4 regions of the Citrobacter freundii ATCC 8090 genome follow, and region 4 is predicted to be linked to each of the others. Evidence: predicted binding sites of a transcription regulator. Region 4 holds the regulator's gene; each other region holds the start of a gene.
What was found. Region 4 encodes CRP, which controls carbon source genes, mostly activating them, when cyclic AMP is high. Its sites were predicted from a motif close to ATGTGANNNNNNTCACAT; they were not measured.
Positions count from the first base shown of each region.

Region 1 (5,280 bases), 1.4 Mb from region 4:
TATAAAAATAAATTTTAAAAATTATAAAGTGAGTTGAATTTTTTCTTTTTATCTCCTGTCAGACGGTTAATTAAAATGGAGTAATTGAGATAAAAAACCACATTAATATGCTAATTTTTTTAATATCAACTACTAATATTTAACCTTGTTTTTACATTTATTTTCCGATTTGAACAAAATAAAAAACAGGGCGCTTAAAGCGCCCCGTAATATATCCCAGACAATACTTTTAGCCTACTTAGCGCAGGCTGACTGTCATTATTTTGACCAATGTGCCGCTTTCGCGCGCTGCAGTTTTTCATAGGCTTTCAGCAGAGACTGATGCGCCGGGAAAGCTTGCAGATCGTTATCAACGGTTTGCAACCCGTAGAATGGCGCTTCGCCACTCAATGCCGCACTTGCCGCTTCAACCGCCTCGGCACCGTACATGCGGACAAACGCATTCAGATATTGCAGCGGCTGACGGTCTTCTTCCTGAGACAGCAGCAACAATGTTTGCAGGCAGCGATAGTAGTTTGCACGTTCCGCGCTAAAGACGGAGGCGTTAAATTCCATCGTCCATTCTGTCCACACCAGCGCCTGCTCCAGATCGCCACCGGCTAGCGCCAGCATCACTTTAAGCTCGCCAATACGCAGGGTGTACCAACCGTTATCCGCACCGGTCGCCAGACCGAGTAGCTCGCGTACGCGGGTGAAGTCGTCAAAGCCTTCTTCATCCAGTTGTTCGATCAGATTGAGATAGTCTTCTTTATCCCATTCGCTGCCCGGCAGAGAGAGAATGGTGTCACGCAGATGGGCGCCCATAGCGTTGTTAGCTAACCACAGATCTTCTGCCGGATAGATGTCAGACATTCCCGGAACAATAATGCGGCACGCGTAAACGCTCAGGTGTTCATAGTCAGCGATATACACTTCTTTATCTTCAGCATTGAAGATGGCCATCAGGGTGGCGAACTCTTCTTCCGTGGTGCCAGAGAAATTCCAGTCAACGAACGGATAGTCGGCATCCTGCTTGAACAGATCCCATGAGATCAAACCGCTGGAATCAATGAAATGGGTTTCAAGGTTAGTGTGTTCAGCCACTTCTTCGTCGTCAAAGGTCGGTGGGGTGAAGACATCAAGATCTTTCAGACCACGACCCTGCAGCAGTTCAGTGACGGTACGTTCCAGCGCCACGCCGAAATCCGGGTGTGCGCCGAAGGAAGCGAAGCAGGTACCGTTGGTCGGGTTGAACAGGACAACGCAAATCACCGGATACTTGCCACCCAGCGAGCCATCGTAGGCGAAAATTGGGAAACCTTCAGCTTCCAGTGTGGCGATGGACTCCACCACTGCCGGATAGCGCGCCATGACTTCGGCCGGGATTTCCGGCAGGCTGATGCTTTCCGCAATAATGCGGTTCTTCACATGACGCTCAAAGACTTCAGACAGGCCCTGAACGCGCGCTTCGTTAGGCGTGTTACCCGCGGACATGCCGTTAGAAACATACAGGTTGCCGATAATATTCATCGGAATATAGACAATCTGGTTATCCGACTGACGGGTAAACGGCAGGCCGCAGACGCCACGTTCTTCATTACCAGACTGCAGATCGATAAGCATGCTGCCAGTCAGTTCGTTATCTGGATCGTAAAACGCTCGCAGACGTGCATCCAGTAAACCTTCTGGTACATCGTCTTCTTCTGTCAGCGGGAACCATTTTTCGTTCGGATAATGCACGAACGGGCCATTGGCGATAGTTTCGCCCAACCAGAAATCCGCAAAGAAATAGTTAGTCGACAGACGCTCAAAGTATTCGCCCAGCGCGGAAGCCAACGCCGCTTTTTTCGTCGCGCCTTTACCGTTGGTGAAGCACAGCGCGCATTCTTTGTCGCGAATATGTACAGACCAGACGTTAGGGACGGGATTCAACCACGAGGCTTCTTCAATTTGAAAACCGAGGTCGAGCAATTTTTGCTGGAAGCGAGCGATGGAGTCTTCCAGAGCGGCATCTTTGCCGGGGATAAATGTTTGCGTCATGAAAATCACTTTTGTCGTACGGAAAGCGCGCAATGATACGGGTTTTCAATGAACGGCGCTATCGCCGCCGGAGCTCAGGCGTAAATAAAAGCATTGGCTATGCTTTCTTACAACCAACCACGTTTAGAGCATATTAATGAAAGCTTTCGATTTGCACCGTATGGCGCTTGATAAGGTGCCCATGGATTTTCTGGGGGAAGTTGCGTTACGCAGCCTCTACACCTTTATATTGGTTTTTCTGTTTTTAAAAATCACCGGACGTCGCGGCGTACGCCAGATGTCGCTTTTTGAAGTGCTGATCATCCTTACGCTGGGTTCTGCAGCGGGAGACGTGGCATTCTATGACGATGTCCCGATGCTGCCAGTGCTGGTGGTTTTTATTACTCTTGCTGTGCTGTATCGGTTGGTGATGTGGCTAATGGCGCATAGTGAAAAAATGGAGGACCTGCTGGAGGGCAAACCCGTCGTGATCATTGAAGATGGCGAGCTGGCATGGTCAAAGCTCAATAGTGCCAATATGACGGAATTTGAATTCTTTATGGAACTGCGTTTGAACGGCGTGGAGCAATTGGGACAGGTAAAACTGGCTATTCTGGAGACGAATGGACAAATCAGCGTCTACTTCTTTGCCGATGAAGACGTAAAGCCGGGGCTCAGTATTTTACCTAGGCACTGTACGCAACGATTTAAAGTAATGCCTGAAGCAGGGGACTATGCCTGTATACGTTGTAGCGAAGTGGTGCAAATGAACGCCGGAGATCATCAATTATGTCCACGCTGTGCAAATCCAGAATGGTCGAAGGCCAGTCAGGCAAAACGGGTTACCTGACAGCAAAAATCTCGGTTTTTACCCGTCAATCCGATAGATTCTGTTGTGTGACCAATGACACATTTTTACCCTGGTCAGTTTTACCCATTGCGGCGCGTGTCACTGAATGATAAAACCGATATCCACAGGAATAACTTATACCAATGTCTGTCACCGGATTATCGTCAATGACAGGATGTGGATTGGACAACAACACAACGTGGTGAGGGGAAATGGCTCAGGTCTTTAATTTTAGTTCAGGTCCGGCAATGCTACCGGCAGAAGTACTTAAACTGGCTCAACAGGATCTTCGCGACTGGAACGGTCTTGGCACGTCGGTGATGGAAATTAGCCACCGTGGCAAAGAATTCATCCAGGTCGCCGAGGAAGCGGAGCAGGATTTTCGCGATCTTCTTAGCATCCCCTCCAACTATAAAGTGTTGTTCTGCCATGGCGGTGGTCGTGGGCAGTTCGCGGGTATCCCGTTAAATATTCTGGGTGATAAAACCACCGCGGATTACGTCGATGCCGGTTATTGGGCCGCCAGTGCAATTAAAGAAGCGAAAAAATACTGCACGCCAAACGTTATTGATGCCAAAGTCAGCGTTGACGGCCTGCGTGCTGTTAAGCCGATGAGTGAATGGCAGCTTTCTGATAACGCGGCGTACCTGCACTATTGTCCGAACGAAACTATCGATGGCATTGCGATCGATGAAACACCGAATTTTGCCAGCAACGTTGTGGTCACGGCTGATCTGTCCTCTACCATTCTTTCCGCACCGCTTGACGTTAGCCGTTACGGCGTAATTTATGCCGGGGCACAGAAAAACATCGGCCCGGCCGGCCTGACGATTGTCATCGTCCGTGAAGATTTGCTGGGTAAAGCTCATGTATCATGCCCGTCAATCCTCGACTATACCGTGCTGAATGACAACGACTCCATGTTCAATACACCGCCAACCTTTGCCTGGTATCTGTCTGGCCTGGTCTTTAAATGGCTGAAAAAGCAGGGTGGTGTTAATGCAATGGATAAGATTAACCAGCAAAAATCGGAACTGCTGTACGGCGTAATTGATAACAGCGATTTCTACCGTAACGATGTGGCGAAATCCAACCGTTCACGCATGAACGTACCGTTCCAGTTGGCTGACAGCGCACTGGATAAACTGTTCCTGGAAGAGTCTTTTGCTGCGGGCCTGCACGCGCTGAAAGGGCATCGTGTGGTCGGCGGTATGCGTGCGTCCATCTACAATGCAATGCCGCTTGAAGGTGTAAAAGCACTGACCGATTTCATGGTCGATTTTGAACGCCGTCGCGGCTAATCTGCTGTACTTTTCATCCCCACAGCCCGTCTGTGGGGTTTTTATGTCTGTTTTTGAGAGTCGAGTTTCATGGAATCCCTGACGTTACAACCCATTGCGCGGGTGGATGGCACAATCAATCTGCCTGGATCCAAAAGTGTTTCTAACCGCGCTTTGCTGCTGGCCGCATTAGCCAATGGCACCACTGTCCTGACCAACCTGCTGGACAGCGATGATGTTCGCCATATGCTTAATGCTCTGAATGTGTTAGGGATTAGCTATACCCTTTCTGCTGATCGTACCCGCTGCGAGATTATTGGCAATGGTGGTGCATTACATGCGCAAGGCTCAGTGGAACTGTTCCTTGGTAATGCCGGAACCGCAATGCGCCCGCTGGCCGCAGCGCTATGTCTGGGCAGCAATGACATCGTGCTGACGGGCGAACCGCGCATGAAAGAGCGCCCGATAGGCCATCTGGTTGATGCGCTGCGCCAGGGCGGAGCCAAAATTGACTATCTGGAGCAGGAAAACTATCCACCTTTACGTCTGCGCGGTGGCTTTACCGGTGGCCAGGTTGAGGTAGACGGTAGCGTTTCCAGCCAGTTCCTCACTGCGCTGCTGATGACTGCGCCGCTTGCGCCGCAGGATACGACGATTGCAATTAAAGGTGACTTGGTATCCAAACCTTACATTGATATCACACTGAACCTGATGAAAACGTTTGGTGTTGAAATTGAAAATCAAAACTACCAGCGCTTTGTCGTGAAGGGGCAGCAGCAGTACCAGTCACCGGGTGCATACCTGGTTGAAGGCGATGCTTCTTCCGCTTCCTATTTCCTCGCGGCGGGTGCCATTAAAGGCGGTACGGTAAAAGTTACCGGGATTGGCCGTAACAGCATGCAGGGTGATATTCGTTTTGCCGATGTACTGGAAAAAATGGGTGCTACCATTACATGGGGCGACGATTTTATTGCCTGTACTCGCGGCGAGTTGAACGCAGTGGATATGGATATGAACCATATTCCTGATGCGGCGATGACCATTGCAACGGCGGCGCTGTTTGCGAAAGGCACCACAACATTACGTAATATCTACAACTGGCGCGTCAAAGAGACCGATCGTCTGTTCGCGATGGCGACGGAGTTACGCAAA
Region 1 is NZ_CP049015.1:1,760,139-1,765,418, forward strand. Features, by position in the region: gene ycaO (30S ribosomal protein S12 methylthiotransferase accessory factor YcaO) at 259-2,019, opposite strand; gene G4551_RS08400 (DUF421 domain-containing protein) at 2,156-2,848, shown strand; gene serC (3-phosphoserine/phosphohydroxythreonine transaminase) at 3,061-4,149, shown strand; gene aroA (3-phosphoshikimate 1-carboxyvinyltransferase) at 4,219-5,280, shown strand, end outside.
Region 1: the regulator CRP is predicted to act here: its motif matches at 2,894-2,911, upstream of serC (3-phosphoserine/phosphohydroxythreonine transaminase).

Region 2 (5,280 bases), 2.0 Mb from region 4:
GCCTGCGGTGACCGCTTCGCATTCACAGACCAGGCTGCGATGTTGACGGCCTTCGCTCAGCCACGCTGGGGTACGATCGCCGTGACGGTAGACCGCCGAACCGCGTAGCGGCGCAGGTAACGAAATAACGCGTTTAAGCGTATGCTCGGTAGATTCCTGTGAGCCAGGCAACGCGGTGTCTGCGGTTGTGCAAGGCTGGGTATTGCCCAGCTTGCGGCAAACGGCATCGGTAGCCCACTCCGCCATCAGGCGGTAGGTCATCAGTTTGCCGCCGGTAATGGTGATAAACCCTTCCAGTCCGTCACGCTGGGCGTGATCGAACAGCACAATCCCACGGCTGACGTTACGCCCGGTGGGATCGTCGTCGCTGGCTACCAGCGGACGCACGCCGGAGTAGGCGCGTAAAATGCGCGTTTTCGCCATAATCGGCGCCAGTTTCTCGCCCTCACGCAGCAGAATGTCAACTTCTTCTGCGGTGACGCGGTTGCTGTCGATATCATCGTAATCAATGTGCTGCGAGGTGGTACCGATCAATGAGATGGTATCGCCTGGCACCAGAATATCGGCGTCAGACGGTTTACGGCAGCGGTTGATGACATGCTGGTTAATCCGATGATCCATAATCAGCAACGAACCTTTGGCCGGGAACATACGGATGCTCAGATCGGCATATTCCGCAATGCGTTGACCCCAGATCCCGGCAGCGTTGACCACAACCGGTGCATGCAGGGACTGCATTTCGCCCGTCAGATGATTGCGCACGTTAACGCCGCAAACCGTTGCCCCTTCACGGAGAAGTCCCGTGACTTCATGCGCCGTTAAGATAACCGCGCCATGCTCACGCGCATCCAGCATGTTGGCGGCGGTTAAGCGGAAAGGATCAACCGTGCCGTCAGGCACTTTTACCGCACCAATCAGCTGTGGATTCACGGAAGGTTCGATAATACGTGCCTGCTGAGGGTCAATCGCTTCTGCGCGAATCCCTGCTTCTTCACAGGCGCGAATAAAGGTCGCCTGAAAGGAGAGCTCATCCTCCGGCAGGGTAATAAACAGACCGTCCGTTGGCTCAACGCAATGGCGGGCGATACGTTTCAGAATTTGGTTTTCGCTGATGCACTCACGGGCAGATTCAGCATCGGTGACGGCGTAGCGTGCACCGCTGTGCAGCAGGCCGTGGTTGCGCCCGGTCGCACCTGTGGCGATATCGTGGCGTTCCACTAAGATGACGCGCAACCCGCGCAGCGCACAATCGCGTGCGATCCCTGCACCTGTTGCTCCTCCACCAATGATAATCACGTCACTTGTTTGCGAGTCGCGAGTTTTCATTGTTTTTCCTCACAGTTCGTTTTTTATCATTTAGCCACATAAAAAACATGGATTGTTTGATTTCGCGCATAATCGCTCATTATTCGAAAATGAAACGTGATTTCGTGCGCCTTTATGAACATTTGTCATAAATCTGTAACAATATGTGCTGCGTTTCACATTTTTGTTATGTATCTTTCCTTAACATCGCGGCCACACTGGGAGCGGTAGGGTAGTAATGACGAACTGCAGTGTTTACTTCGAATGAAAGACGGCCACGGAGGCTACACTATGTTGAGCATTTTTAAACCAGCGTTACACACGGCGCGTTTGCCTGCAGCGGAGATCGACCCGACATATCGTCGATTACGTTGGCAGATTTTTCTGGGGATTTTCTTTGGTTATGCCGCGTACTATCTGGTACGTAAGAACTTTGCCCTTGCGATGCCGTATCTGGTTGAGCAGGGGTTCTCGCGTGGCGATCTGGGTTTTGCGTTGTCCGGTATCTCCATTGCTTACGGATTTTCGAAATTCATCATGGGGTCCGTTTCGGATCGCTCGAATCCGCGCGTTTTCCTGCCAGCGGGTCTGATACTGGCTGCGGCAGTGATGTTGTTTATGGGCTTTGTGCCGTGGGCGACATCGAGCATCGCGGTAATGTTTGTGCTGCTGTTCCTCTGCGGATGGTTCCAGGGGATGGGCTGGCCGCCGTGTGGTCGTACCATGGTGCACTGGTGGTCGCAGAAAGAGCGTGGCGGCATCGTTTCCGTTTGGAACTGTGCGCATAACGTGGGTGGCGGTCTGCCTCCTCTGTTATTCCTGCTGGGTATGGCCTGGTTCAATGACTGGAAAGCGGCGCTGTACATGCCTGCTTTCGGTGCGATCGTCGTCGCGCTGTTTGCTTTTGCTCTGATGCGTGACACTCCGCAGTCCTGTGGTCTGCCGCCAATCGAAGAGTACAAGAACGATTATCCGGACGATTACAACGAGAAAGCGGAAGAAGAGCTGACTGCGAAGCAGATCTTCATGCAGTACGTACTGCCGAACAAACTGTTGTGGTACATCGCTATCGCCAACGTGTTTGTTTATCTGCTGCGCTACGGCATCCTGGACTGGTCGCCGACTTACCTGAAAGAAGTGAAGCATTTTGCACTGGATAAATCATCCTGGGCCTACTTCCTGTATGAATATGCGGGTATTCCGGGCACGCTGCTGTGTGGCTGGATGTCGGATAAAGTCTTCCGTGGAAACCGTGGCGCGACCGGCGTATTCTTTATGACGCTGGTGACGATTGCGACCATCGTTTACTGGATGAACCCGGCAGGCAACCCGAACGTAGATATGGCTTGTATGATTATCATCGGCTTCCTGATCTACGGCCCGGTCATGTTGATTGGTCTGCATGCGCTGGAACTGGCACCGAAAAAAGCGGCAGGTACGGCGGCTGGCTTTACTGGTCTGTTCGGTTATCTCGGCGGTTCTGTGGCTGCGAGCGCCATTGTCGGCTACACCGTTGACTTCTTCGGTTGGGACGGCGGCTTTATGGTGATGATTGGCGGTAGTGTGCTGGCGGTTATTCTGCTGGTAGTCGTCATGATTGGCGAAAAACGCCATCACGAAGAGATCCAGCTCAAGCGTAACGGGGGCTAATAGATGAAAACCACATTGAAAAGTCTCAGCGTGGCGCTGATGCTGGCAGGTATGGTTGTGAGCAGCGCGGCGGTTGCCGCAGATAAAGTCGTGATTGCGCACCGTGGCGCCAGCGGTTATCTACCGGAGCATACGTTACCTGCGAAAGCGATGGCCTATGCTCAGGGAGCGGATTACCTGGAACAGGATTTGGTGATGACTAAGGACGACCATCTGGTAGTCCTGCATGACCACTATCTTGACCGCGTCACCGATGTTGCCGAACGTTTCCCGGATCGCGCGCGTAAAGATGGGCGTTACTACGCTATCGACTTTACGCTGGATGAGATCAAGTCGCTGAAGTTTACTGAAGGCTTTGATATCGAAAATGGCAAAAAGGTCCAGACCTACCCGGGGCGTTTCCCGATGGGTAAATCTGATTTCCGTGTGCACACTTTCGAAGAAGAAATTGAGTTCGTTCAGGGATTAAATCATTCAACCGGTAAAAACATCGGCATTTACCCGGAAATGAAAGCGCCGTGGTTCCATCATCAGGAAGGGAAGGACATTGCGGCTAAGACGCTGGAAGTACTGAAAAAGTACGGGTACACCGACAAGAACGACAAGGTCTATCTGCAGTGTTTTGATGTCGCAGAGTTAAAGCGCATTAAGAATGAACTGGAACCGAAGATGGGGATGGATCTCAATCTGGTACAGTTGATTGCATATACAGACTGGAATGAAACTCAGGAGAAAAAGCCAGACGGCAGTTGGGTTAATTACAACTACGACTGGATGTTTAAACCGGGTGCCATGAAGCAGGTTGCGCAGTATGCGGACGGCATTGGGCCGGACTACCACATGCTGATTGATGAGAAGTCGAAGAAGGGCAATATCTCGTTAACTGGCATGGTGCAGGACGCACATCAGAATAAGATGGTGGTGCATCCTTATACCGTTCGCGCCGATCAACTGCCGGATTACACCACTGACGTAAACCAGCTGTATGACATTCTTTATAACAAAGCGGGTGTTGACGGGCTGTTCACCGACTTCCCCGACAAAGCAGTGAAATTCCTGAATAAAGAGTAATGGCATAAGGCCTGTGATGCACCTCCGGTCACAGGCCTTATTGGACGAAACGTGATTAACTGCTAGATAAGGCCGTCTGCTGTTAACGTTTTCCTACATGCCTGCAGGAGAAATAAAGGGCTGCCGTTCATCGGCGGCTCTTTTGCCAGTAACAATTTTTATCCCGCCTTGCGTTACAGCTCTATTTCAATATCGCCTTTTGCCCGGCAACAGCAGGGCAATATTTCACCCGGTTGAATGAAGGCCAGAGGTTCGGCAATCCAGTCAACCTGTCCCGCCACCAGGCGGGTACGACAGGAGCCGCAGTAGCCTTCACGACACTGATATTCGACTTCAACATCGTGCGACTCGAGTGCGGCAAGTAGGGAAGGATGTTCATCCTGGCACAGCAGTTGTGTGCCAGAGATGCGCAAAGTCACTCGGCCCATCAGAGCTGGAAGTTACTCAGGTCGTCGGTATCAACTTCCGAATCGATCTGGCCGACCAGATAAGAGCTGACTTCCACTTCCTGCGGTGCGACCTGGACGTTATCAGACACCAGCCAGGTGTTGATCCACGGGATCGGGTTAGAGCGGGTCTGGAAAGGCAGATCGAGTCCGACAGCCTGCATACGGATGTTGGTGATGTACTCAACGTACTGGCACAGAATGTCTTTGTTCAGGCCAATCATTGAGCCATCACGGAACAGATAGTCCGCCCACTCTTTTTCCTGCAGCGCGGCCTGTACGAACAGGTCGTAGCATTCTTGTTTGCACTCTTCGGCAATTTCCGCCATCTCCGGATCGTCTACACCGCTGCGCAGAAGGTTCAGCATATGCTGAGTACCGGTCAGATGCAGGGCTTCGTCGCGGGCGATCAGACGAATAATTTTCGCGTTGCCTTCCATTAGTTCACGTTCGGCGAATGCGAAGGAGCAGGCGAAGCTGACATAAAAGCGGATCGCTTCCAGCGCGTTGACGCTCATCAGGCACAGATACAGCTTCTTCTTCAGCTCACGCAGGTTTACGACAACCGTTTTGCCATTAACGGTATGCGTACCTTCACCGAGCAAATGCCAGTAGCTGGTCATCTCGATCAATTCGTCGTAGTAGCTGGAAATACCTTCTGCGCGTTTCTGGATTTGCTCATTAGTGACGATATCGTCAAACACCACCGCCGGATCGTTAACGATATTGCGAATAATATGGGTGTAGGAGCGGGAATGGATTGTTTCAGAAAACGCCCACGTTTCCACCCAGGTTTCCAGTTCAGGGA
Region 2 is NZ_CP049015.1:3,312,598-3,317,877, reverse strand. Features, by position in the region: gene glpA (anaerobic glycerol-3-phosphate dehydrogenase subunit A) at 1-1,326, opposite strand, end outside; gene glpT (glycerol-3-phosphate transporter) at 1,597-2,955, shown strand; gene glpQ (glycerophosphodiester phosphodiesterase) at 2,959-4,026, shown strand; partial or broken gene G4551_RS23885 (hypothetical protein) at 4,089-4,178, opposite strand; gene yfaE (ferredoxin-like diferric-tyrosyl radical cofactor maintenance protein YfaE) at 4,200-4,454, opposite strand; gene nrdB (class Ia ribonucleoside-diphosphate reductase subunit beta) at 4,454-5,280, opposite strand, start outside.
Region 2: the regulator CRP is predicted to act here: its motif matches at 1,470-1,487, upstream of glpT (glycerol-3-phosphate transporter).

Region 3 (5,280 bases), 1.9 Mb from region 4:
GCGCTAAAACGTTCTCCATATGCAGCCTCAAGCACTGGTATAATTTTAGTGCCCGTATCAATTCCGACCTCATCCAAAAGTTGGATTGGCCCAACTGGAAAACCAAACTTAACCAGCGCGGCGTCTATGGTTTCGACCCGCTCGCCCTCGGTCAACATACGAATCGCTTCGTTAATGTAAGGCGCTAAAATGCGGTTAACGTAAAAGCCGGCCTTATCTCTGACCACTATCGGCGTTTTGCCCTGTTTTTTCGCTAACTTAACGGTAGTTGCAATCGTCTGCTCGGAGGTCGTGGCATGTGGGATCACTTCGACCAACGGCATTTTTTCCACCGGACTAAAAAAGTGTAAACCAATCACTTGTTCAGGCCTGGTAGCATTCGCAGCAATATCGCCAATGGGCAAAGATGAGGTGTTAGAAGCAAAAACGGTATGAGGTGCGCAATTTTGCTCAACTTCTGCCACCATCCGTTGTTTTAGCGACAGATCTTCAAACACGGCTTCAATAATCAAATCGCGATGCGCAAAGCCACGGTAGTCGATCGATCCCGAAATCAGCGCCAGTTGTTTATCGCGTTCGCTGGCTTTGATATGACGGCGACGAACCTTCGTTTCAAGCTGATCCCAGCTATACTTCAGCGCATGGTTGATTCCCTTAGCGTTTATATCTTTGATGCGCACAGGCAAGCCACCTTTACAGGCCGTCACGTAGGCAATACCGCCGCCCATCAGACCGCCGCCCAAAACACCTACACTGTTTAGCGGGCCAGGTTTCGCATCACTTCCCGGATCCTTTTTCACGTCGGTGTTGGCAAAAAAGATGTGCCGTAGCGCCTGAGACTGGGATGTCATCGCCAGCTCACCAAACGCGCGGGCCTCCGCGTCGTAACCACTACTGCTGCCTTGCGCTAGCCCGGTTTCGATGACCTCAAGGATACGTTCTGTTGCAGGGTAGTTACCTTGCGTTTTTTGCGCCGTCTTTTTACTGGCCATGCGGAACAACAGCGCCCGCCCCAGCGGCCCCGCCAACACTCGCTCTCTTACGGGCAGTGTTCGTTGCGCAGAACTGTCCTTTTTAGCCAGTTCAACGGCCGCTTCCAGCAAAATGGAATGCGGTACAACTTCATCCACTAAACCAACTTTCAGCGCCTGTTTTGCGCGTAATTGTTTTCCGGTGAGGATCATATCCAGTGCGGTACTGACGCCAATCAGGCGCGGCAGCCGCTGCGTACCACCGGAGCCGGGCAACAAGCCAAGTTGTACTTCCGGTAAACCCAGTACGGTTTTAGCATCATCGGTACAAATACGGTTGTGGCACGCCAGCGCCATCTCCAGGCCACCGCCGAGGCATGCACCATGAATCGCGGCGATAACCGGGATCGGTAAAGCATTAATTTCCGCCATCATCTGCTGCCCCTGACGGGCCAGCGTTTCGGCTTCCTGCGCGCTGCGACAGCTACCAATCATGTTGATATCCGCCCCGGCAATGAAGTTATCGGGTTTAGCCGAAATAAACACCACACCACGCAATGCTTTGTTGTCGCGGATTTGTTTCAGAATGGCCCGCACCTGAGAAGCAAACTCTGCTTTCAGGGTGTTCATTTTCTCTCCGGGCACATCAATGGTGACAACAGCAACGTTATCCAGACGTAAGTTTAGTGTAAAAGCCGATGTCATTTCCATTATTCCGCCTCCAGAACCATTGCCGCACCCAGACCACCAGCTGCACAGGCTGTCACTAAACCAAAACCGCCGCCACGACGACGCAGCTCATGGAGGGTTTGAGTGATCATGCGCGCACCGGTGGCAGCAAAGGGGTGTCCATAGGCAATCGATCCACCCAGCACGTTAAATTTACTGTCATCAACCTCGCCAGTGGCATGCCCCCTGCCCAGCACGTCGCGGGCAAAACGTTCGCTACCCAACAGCTGAAGATTCGCCAGCGTTTGCGCGGCAAAGGCTTCATGCATATCGATCAGGGTTAAATCTGCCATCGTCAGACCGGCTCTCTCCAGGGCAAGCGGTGTTGACCACGCCGGTCCCAGCAGCATGTCCTGCCAGACATCGATGGCGGTAAAAGCAAAACTACGCAAGTACCCCAGCGGCACCAGCCCCAACTCTTTCGCACGCGACTCCGTCATCATGATCACGGCGGCTGCGCCGTCCGTTAGCGGGGTACTGTTTGCCGCGGTGACGGTGCCGTGCTTACGGTCAAACGCCGGACGTAGTTTGGCGTAATCGGCCAGCGTAGAGTTACCGCGAATGTTGTTATCTTCTGAAAAAGGATCTTTAAACGGTGGCGCGTAGGTAGTCATTACCTCATCAGCCAGCTTTCCTTCAGCCCATGCCTGAGCGGCACGCTGATGAGAGCGGTGCGCCAGAGCATCCTGCTGCTCTCGGGTAATACCATAGGTTTTGGCCATTTGCTCAGCCGTATCCCCCATACGCAAACCGGTGGAATACTCTGCGACGGCCGGCGGCACAGGCATCAGGTCACGTAAGCGCAATCGGGAAAAGAGTTTAAGGCGTTGACCGGTTGTCCGGGCCTTATTGACATCCACCAGCACCCGCGCCAGCTTTTTACTAACGCCAATAGGCAAGACTGACGAGGAGTCCGCACCACCCGCAATTCCAGCACGAATAGACCCCGCCATCAGGCTTTCCGCGACATTCGCCACCGCCTGGAAACTGGTCGCGCAGGCCCTGCTCACGCTGTATGCATCGGTATGTACATTCATACCGGTTCCCAGCACAATTTCACGAGCAATATTTGGTGCTTCAGGCATTTGCACCACCTGGCCAAAAACCAGTTGCTCGATCACATCGGCAGGAATTTCGCTGCGCGCCAGCAGCTCACCGACGACCATCTTTCCTAAATCAACGGCGGGAATGCCATGAAACGCGGTAGCCTGACGAGCAAATGGCGTACGCAATCCACTTACAATGGCAATACGGTCGCCCTGGCGGGTAACCAGCGGTAAAGCCTGACTCATAACACTCCCCTGTAAAAAAATAAAATAAGTGGTCTGACCTGATCATAGTCTTAACCAATTTTTTACATTTAGCCAAGCGGGGAGAAAAGAAAGTGGGAGCTAAGACACAGTGAATAATCACTGACAGTTACGAAAAAGCCCTTGCTATCAGATAGCAAGGGCTTTTGCAGAGGGGGATTAACGCAGGCCCAGCTGGAAAATCAGCGTTTCAGCTTCACAGGCAAAAACAAAGTCGATATCCAGACGCACACCTTCTGACTCTTCAGTAAAGGTCGAAGTGATTTGGCAAGGCTCAGATTCCACGCCACGTGCCTTTTCAGTAAGAGCGGCCAGTGTTTCTTCTGCCTCTGCGCGATTCGCGAACACACGGCTGTAGGACGCGGTGCAATCGGAGTTGTCCATGATGGTGCCAACATCCATACAGCAGCAAACCGGGGTTTCATCAGCACTGCATTTACTCATTGTAGATTTCCTCTGTATTCGCACCTGAGGTGCCAGATAAACGATGGGGATATTTTACGCTCCCATTATTCGCCTCTCCAGTCGTTAATTGTACGAAATGCGATAAGTGACCGAAATCACACTTAAAAATGATCTAAAACAAAAATCGCCCAAACAGGTGAGTGCGCACCTCCGCAATTTTGCCAGCTGGATCGCGTTTCTCTGATCAAATTTGAAAATATTTATAAACATACTTGCAACATTCCAGCTGGTCCGACCTATACTCACGCCACTGGTCTGATTTCTAAGTCGTACCTCAGACCCTACACTTCGCGCTCCTGTTACGGTATGTAACATTGTTTGTATAAAAATAAATCTATGAGGTTATGGTCATGAGCCAGAAAACCCTGTTTACAAAGTCTGCTCTCGCAGTCGCAGTGGCAATTATCTCCACACAGGCCTGGTCTGCAGGCTTTCAGTTAAACGAATTTTCTTCCTCTGGCCTTGGCCGGGCATATTCGGGTGAAGGCGCAATTGCGGATGATGCAGGAAACGCCAGTCGTAACCCGGCACTGATTATGATGTTCGATCGCCCTACTTTTTCTGCGGGTGCAATTTTCGTTGACCCGGATGTAGATATTTCCGGTCGCTCGCGTATTGGCAATGACGCCAGCCAGGATAATATCGCCCCAACAGCCTGGATACCGAACGTGCATTTTGTTGCTCCGATTAACGATCAGTTTGGTTGGGGGGCCTCAGTCACCTCTAACTACGGCCTGGCTACGGAGTTTAACAATAATTACACAGCAGGCTCGATGGGCGGAAAAACCGATTTGGAAACGCTCAATCTAAACCTGAGCGGTGCTTATCGCCTGAACAATCATTTTAGCTTCGGTCTCGGTTTAAACGCCATCTATGCCAAAGCGAAGCTTGAACGCTATGCAGGCGATTTACCACAGCAGATCGTTGCAGGCTCCGGGGGTAGAATTCCTCCATCACTGGCTGCGCAATATCCGGCAGATACACAGATTGCGCGCTTGAAAGGTGACGAATGGGGCTTCGGTTGGAATGCTGGTCTTCTTTATGAAGTAGACAAAGATAACCGCTACGGTTTCACCTACCGTTCTGAAGTAAAAATTGACTTCAACGGTGATTACCGCAGCAATCTGCCATCAATGGATCGTATTCCTGCGCAGTTGCGTCCAGTGTTCGCCAGCCTGCCAGCAGGAACCAACGGCAGTACGATCGATGGTTCACTTGATCTGAACCTGCCGGAAATGTGGGAGTTTTCAGGTTATAACCGCGTTGCACCACAGTGGGCGGTTCACTACAGCATGGCTTATACCAGCTGGAGTCAGTTCCAGGAGCTGAAAGCAAAAGGCAACAACGGCCAAACCTTGTTCTATAAAGAAGAAGGCTTCAAAGACTCCTATCGCATCGCGCTCGGTACTACTTATTACTATGATGATACCTGGACGTTCCGTACCGGTATCGCCTTTGATGATAGCCCGGTTCCGGCAAACCGTCGTTCCATCTCTATTCCGGATCAGGACCGCTTCTGGCTGAGCGCGGGCACAACCTACGCCTTTAATAAGGATGCATCGTTGGATGTTGGCATCTCTTATATGCACGGTCAGAAAGTAAAGTTCGAAGAAGGCCCATACTCCTTTGAATCTGAAGGGAAAGCCTGGTTGTACGGTATGAACTTGAACTACGCATTCTGATTTTCTTCAGACGTAAAAAAGGTGAGCTTTTTAGCTCACCTTTTTATTTGCCCAATTCCTTACTCAGAATCGATCTCTTTTAAATCGTCCTGAATGTCTTTCGCGTTCGGGTTTTCTTCTGGT
Region 3 is NZ_CP049015.1:3,406,953-3,412,232, forward strand. Features, by position in the region: gene fadJ (fatty acid oxidation complex subunit alpha FadJ) at 1-1,682, opposite strand, end outside; gene fadI (acetyl-CoA C-acyltransferase FadI) at 1,682-2,992, opposite strand; gene G4551_RS16530 (YfcZ/YiiS family protein) at 3,170-3,454, opposite strand; gene fadL (long-chain fatty acid transporter FadL) at 3,826-5,157, shown strand; gene mlaA (phospholipid-binding lipoprotein MlaA) at 5,217-5,280, opposite strand, start outside.
Region 3: the regulator CRP is predicted to act here: its motif matches at 3,559-3,576, upstream of G4551_RS16530 (YfcZ/YiiS family protein).

Region 4 (5,280 bases):
GTGGCATACCAGCAACGTTTTCACCAACGAACCGGCGTTACGCTTAGGTCGTAAACTCATTGATGCGACTTTCGCCGAACGCGTACTGTTCATGAACTCCGGTACCGAAGCTAACGAAACCGCCTTTAAGCTGGCGCGCCACTATGCCTGCGTGCGTCATAGCCCGTTCAAAACCAAAATCATTGCCTTCCATAACGCGTTTCATGGTCGCTCGCTGTTTACCGTATCCGTCGGCGGGCAGCCGAAATATTCCGACGGCTTTGGACCAAAGCCGGCAGATATCATCCATGTCCCGTTTAACGATCTGCATGCGGTCAAAGCGGTGATGGACGATCACACCTGCGCGGTGGTGATCGAGCCTATTCAGGGCGAGGGTGGTGTTACTGCGGCAACGCCGGCATTCCTGCATGGCTTGCGTGAACTTTGTGATCAGCACCAGGCGCTGTTGGTATTTGATGAAGTACAGAGCGGGATGGGGCGTACTGGCTCACTGTTTGCCTATATGCACTACGGCGTGACGCCGGATATCCTCACCAGCGCCAAGGCGCTTGGTGGCGGTTTCCCGGTGAGCGCGGTGCTGACCACCCAGGAGATTGCCTCCGCGTTCCACGTGGGTTCACACGGCTCCACATACGGCGGTAACCCGCTGGCCTGCGCGGTTGCGGGAGCTGCGTTTGATATCATCAACACGCCGGAAGTGCTGGAAGGTATTCAGGCCAAACGCCAGGCGTTTGTTCAGCATTTGCAGAAAATTGACCAGCAGTTTGACATTTTCAGCGACATTCGCGGTATGGGACTGCTGATTGGCGCCGAACTGAAGCCGCAGTTTAAAGGCCGGGCGCGTGATTTCTTGTACGCCGCGGCGAATGAAGGCGTGATGGTACTGAACGCCGGACCGGACGTGATGCGTTTCGCGCCGTCGCTGGTGGTGGAGCAGACTGATATCGATGAAGGGATGCAGCGCTTCGCGCAGGCCGTGGCGAAAGTGATGGGTTGACGGATTGCCGGATGGCGCTACGCTTATCCGGCCTACGAATCACACCTTACTCTGTAGGCCGGATAAGGCGTTTACGCCGCCATCCGGCAATTCTCTTAACCTTTCATATCCCGCAACCGGCGGCTCAGCCAGATCCCATGGTGCGGTCGCTGACGCCATGCTACCGACGAAATGGTATGCATGGTGTTCAGATGCCCCAAAACCCGCTGCAGATGCTGCTCAAGGGTGCTTAAAGGCCCATGGGACAGCATCTCTGGCGCCTCAAGAATATTCACATCGCCGGAGCTTCCGGGTCCGTCATATTCCAGCCGCTGCTGACAGCGCTGGATCGCAATTTCACAGGACTCCAGATAACGCTGCGCCAAATCCGGCGTCAGCATCGTATGTTCCCTTGCCAGCGTAGTCATTGCGTTGATGTGTTCGACGATGAACTGACTATGCGTAACCCACAGTTTCATGTCCGCCAGATAGTGCGAGTTGAACCCAGGTTCCTGCATCGCCTGGTTAAGTGAGTTGAACAGCGTGTTATGCGCCTGGTTGACCCGCATGCGTTGATACGCCAGCGGTGTGGCCTGGGGATCGTTGCTAAGAATCAGGCGAATGGCCTCCTGATCGGCTTCTAACGCATCGTGGGCGTTTTTACGCAGCAAACCGCTCTGCCACTGCGGCCACAGCCAGAGCATCCCGCCAAAAGCGATCAGGCAGCCAGTGATCGTATCGATAAACCGCGGCACGATAAACTGTTCCCCGTTCAGCGTCAGCAGTTGCAGGGTATATACCGCGGTGACCGTAAAGCCGACGGTAGCCCAGCCGTAGTTTTTGCGGATGGTCAGATAACTCACCAGGGTTATCAGCAGCATGCCTGCCAGCGTGTAACCTTCCTGGATATGAAAGTGCAGCGTGACGCCAGCGATCACCAGGCCGACGAGCGTCCCTACTGAACGGTGTAAAATACGTACCCGGGTTGCCCCGTAGCCATTTTGCGTGACGAACAGGATTGTCATCAAAATCCAGTAAGGTTTTGGCAGGTGTAAGGCGCTGCCCATCAGGCTGGCAATGCTCAACATGACGCTGATGCGTCCGGCATTACGCAGCGCAGGGGATTTCAACGACAAATAGCTTTTCAGGGCAGGGATCAGCGGCAGCCGACGCTGCTTGTCAGCCATTAAATCACGGGCATACAGTGGTCGCTGGGTGCGTAGCACACGGGCAATACGGCTGAAGTGCCAGTAGCAAAATTGACCTACCGGATTGTCCGGATGCTGGTTGGCGATTTTCTCCAGCGTGCCAATCTGCTTTTCCATTGAGAAACGGGTCGGTAAGCGGTGATACAAAATATCATCGGCCAGTACGCGAAGGCGTTCGGCAACGGTGCGCGCATTCCAGCGAATCACTTGTTCGGCGTGGCTACGTTCGACCAGCTTTTGCACCTCTTCCGGCTGGTGGAGGCTAACGGAAATATGTTCCTGTAAATCGAGCGCCTCCTGAAAGGCACGTAGCAGGCGCTTATAATCGTTGTTGCGATGCGCCGACAGCATATGCATTTGCTGATAGCACTGGGTAATTAAATCCACCGCTTTTTGCTGGCGCACCAACAGGGGAGGCAGCGCTTTTTCTGGGTCGGCATGCTGAGTCAGCATGCTGTACTTGGCCTCACAGTAATCGGCTAATTCGCGGTACAACAAGCTGAGCGACTCACGCAGCGGCTGCTCGCGCCACATCCAGAACCAGAACCAGTTGAACAGGCCATACCACAATGTGCCCAGCGCGTAGATTAGCAGCGGCTCCCAGACGGGCATGTTACCTGCCAGACTGAGTGTGAAAATTGCCGCGATAAGCGAGGCTGGTAGTAGTCGCGCATGCAGAGGGCCTAATTCTGCGGTTACACCAAGAATCAGCGTCAGGCCGGTGAGGATCAGTGGCAGCGGTATAGTCTGTGCCAGCAGTAATTGCATGATCAGACTGCATCCGGCAAACAAAGACGCGCCAATCACTAAGCGTTTGAAAAAGCGCTTATGCGGGGTATCAAGACCGGCAATATTGCAGCAGGCAGGGACGAGGGAAAAGAGGAGTCCCAGATGAAGCTGACCGATGATCAGGCCGACGGCCACAGGTAAACATAGCACCAGCGTTTGTCGTAGTGCGTAGTTGATCTCTGGGTGGTATATCAGTCTTCGCCACATCGGAGCAAACAAAAGTGGCGCATTACGGGGTAACGCGCCACTTCGATGGGGTTAACGTGTGCCGTAGACGACGATGGTCTTACCGTGTGCGGAGATCAGGTTCTGATCTTCCAGCATCTTCAGAATACGACCGACGGTCTCACGGGAGCAGCCAACGATCTGGCCGATTTCCTGACGGGTGATTTTAATCTGCATGCCGTCCGGGTGGGTCATCGCATCAGGCTGTTTCGCCAGATTCAGCAGAGTCTGCACGATACGACCGGTAACGTCGAGGAAGGCAAGGTTGCCCACTTTTTCAGACGTGACCTGCAGACGGCGAGCCATCTGAGAGGACAGGCGCATCAGAATATCTGGATTGACCTGGATTAATTGGCGAAATTTTTTGTAGGAAATTTCAGCGACTTCACATGCAGTTTTAGCACGGACCCAGGCGCTGCGTTCCTGACCTTCTTCGAAGAGGCCTAATTCACCAATAAAATCGCCCTGATTCAGATAAGAAAGGATCATTTCTTTCCCTTCTTCATCTTTGATCAGCACTGCCACTGAGCCTTTAACGATGTAGTACAACGTTTCCGCTTTTTCACCCTGGTGAATCAGCGTGCTCTTCGATGGGTACTTATGAATATGGCAATGAGACAAGAACCATTCGAGAGTCGGGTCTGTTTGCGGTTTGCCAAGCACCATGCGCGGTTATCCTCTGTTATAAGCTGTCTCCAGAGCCAAAAAACATCCTGTCTCTGGGTTTGCAAAAATGTGCTTCCCGCTACCTGGGAAGGGGGCTGTCAATACGTGCGACGGCCTGTAATGTGATGTCCTCTGCATACATGCAGTACGTCAATGTATTACTGTAGCATCCCGACTGTTTTAGCATAGCTTTCGCCGTGTGTCTCCTGGTGTCTCGCTTCAGCATGACGCAGGTCGCCTTCCGTTGCGAGATTTGTTGTGTGCGCGTAATCTGTCAGGAAAATTGATGCATCGGAGTAATAAAATATGCAAGCACGTGTTAAGTGGGTCGAAGGGCTGACCTTCCTCGGTGAGTCCGCTTCTGGCCACCAGATTTTGATGGACGGTAACTCCGGTGATAAAGCGCCGAGCCCGATGGAAATGGTCTTAATGGCTGCGGGTGGTTGCAGCGCAATTGATGTGGTGTCGATCCTGCAAAAGGGTCGTCAGGATGTGACCAACTGCGAAGTGAAGCTGACCTCCGAGCGTCGTGATGAAGCGCCGCGCCTGTTTACCCATATCAACCTGCATTTCATCGTAACGGGTAACGATCTGAAAGATGCGTCCGTCGCACGTGCGGTCGATCTTTCGGCGGAAAAATATTGCTCCGTGGCGCTGATGCTGGAAAAGGCGGTGAATATTACCCACTCCTATGAAGTGGTTGCCGCGTAATTGCTGATGCCGGATGGCGGCGTTGCCTTATCCGGCCTATAGGGTGATGTTGAGTCGTAGGCCCGATAAGCGAAGCGCCATCGGGCGCTTTCCACATATCACTCTATCTTTTTGCCTTCCATCAGTCGCTGCACCAGCGGCAGCATAATCAATTCCATCGCCAGACCCATTTTTCCGCCCGGTACGACCAACGTATTGATATGAGAAATGAATGAGCCCTGCAGCATGGCCAGCAGCCACGGGAAGTCGATCCCTTCCAGATTACGAAAATGAATCACGACAAAGCTTTCATCGAGTGACGGAATGCTCTTGGCGGCAAAGGGATTAGAGGTATCGACGGTTGGTACGCGTTGGAAGTTGATATGCGTACGGGAAAACTGTGGTGTGATGTAATTGATGTAATCGTCCATTGAGCGCACCACCGAGTCCATCACCGCTTCACGCGAGTGTCCACGCTCGCTGGTATCGCGGGTCAGCTTCTGGATCCACTCCAGGTTCACGATCGGCACCACGCCAACCAGCAGATCGACATGCCGGGCCACATTTTGCTGAGGGGTGACAACGCCGCCGTGAAGTCCCTCATAGAACAGGACATCCGTCGGTTCAGGCAGCGGCTGCCAGGGCGTAAATGTCCCCGGAACCTGATTCCACGGTACGGCCTCATCGTAGGTGTGCAGGTATTTACGCGACTGACCTTTGCCCGTC
Region 4 is NZ_CP049015.1:370,448-375,727, forward strand. Features, by position in the region: gene argD (bifunctional acetylornithine/succinyldiaminopimelate transaminase) at 1-997, shown strand, start outside; partial or broken gene G4551_RS24015 (hypothetical protein) at 1,002-1,100, shown strand; gene G4551_RS01740 (YccS/YhfK family putative transporter) at 1,093-3,180, opposite strand; gene crp (cAMP-activated global transcriptional regulator CRP) at 3,232-3,864, opposite strand; gene G4551_RS01750 (OsmC family protein) at 4,171-4,575, shown strand; gene G4551_RS01755 (phosphoribulokinase) at 4,674-5,280, opposite strand, start outside.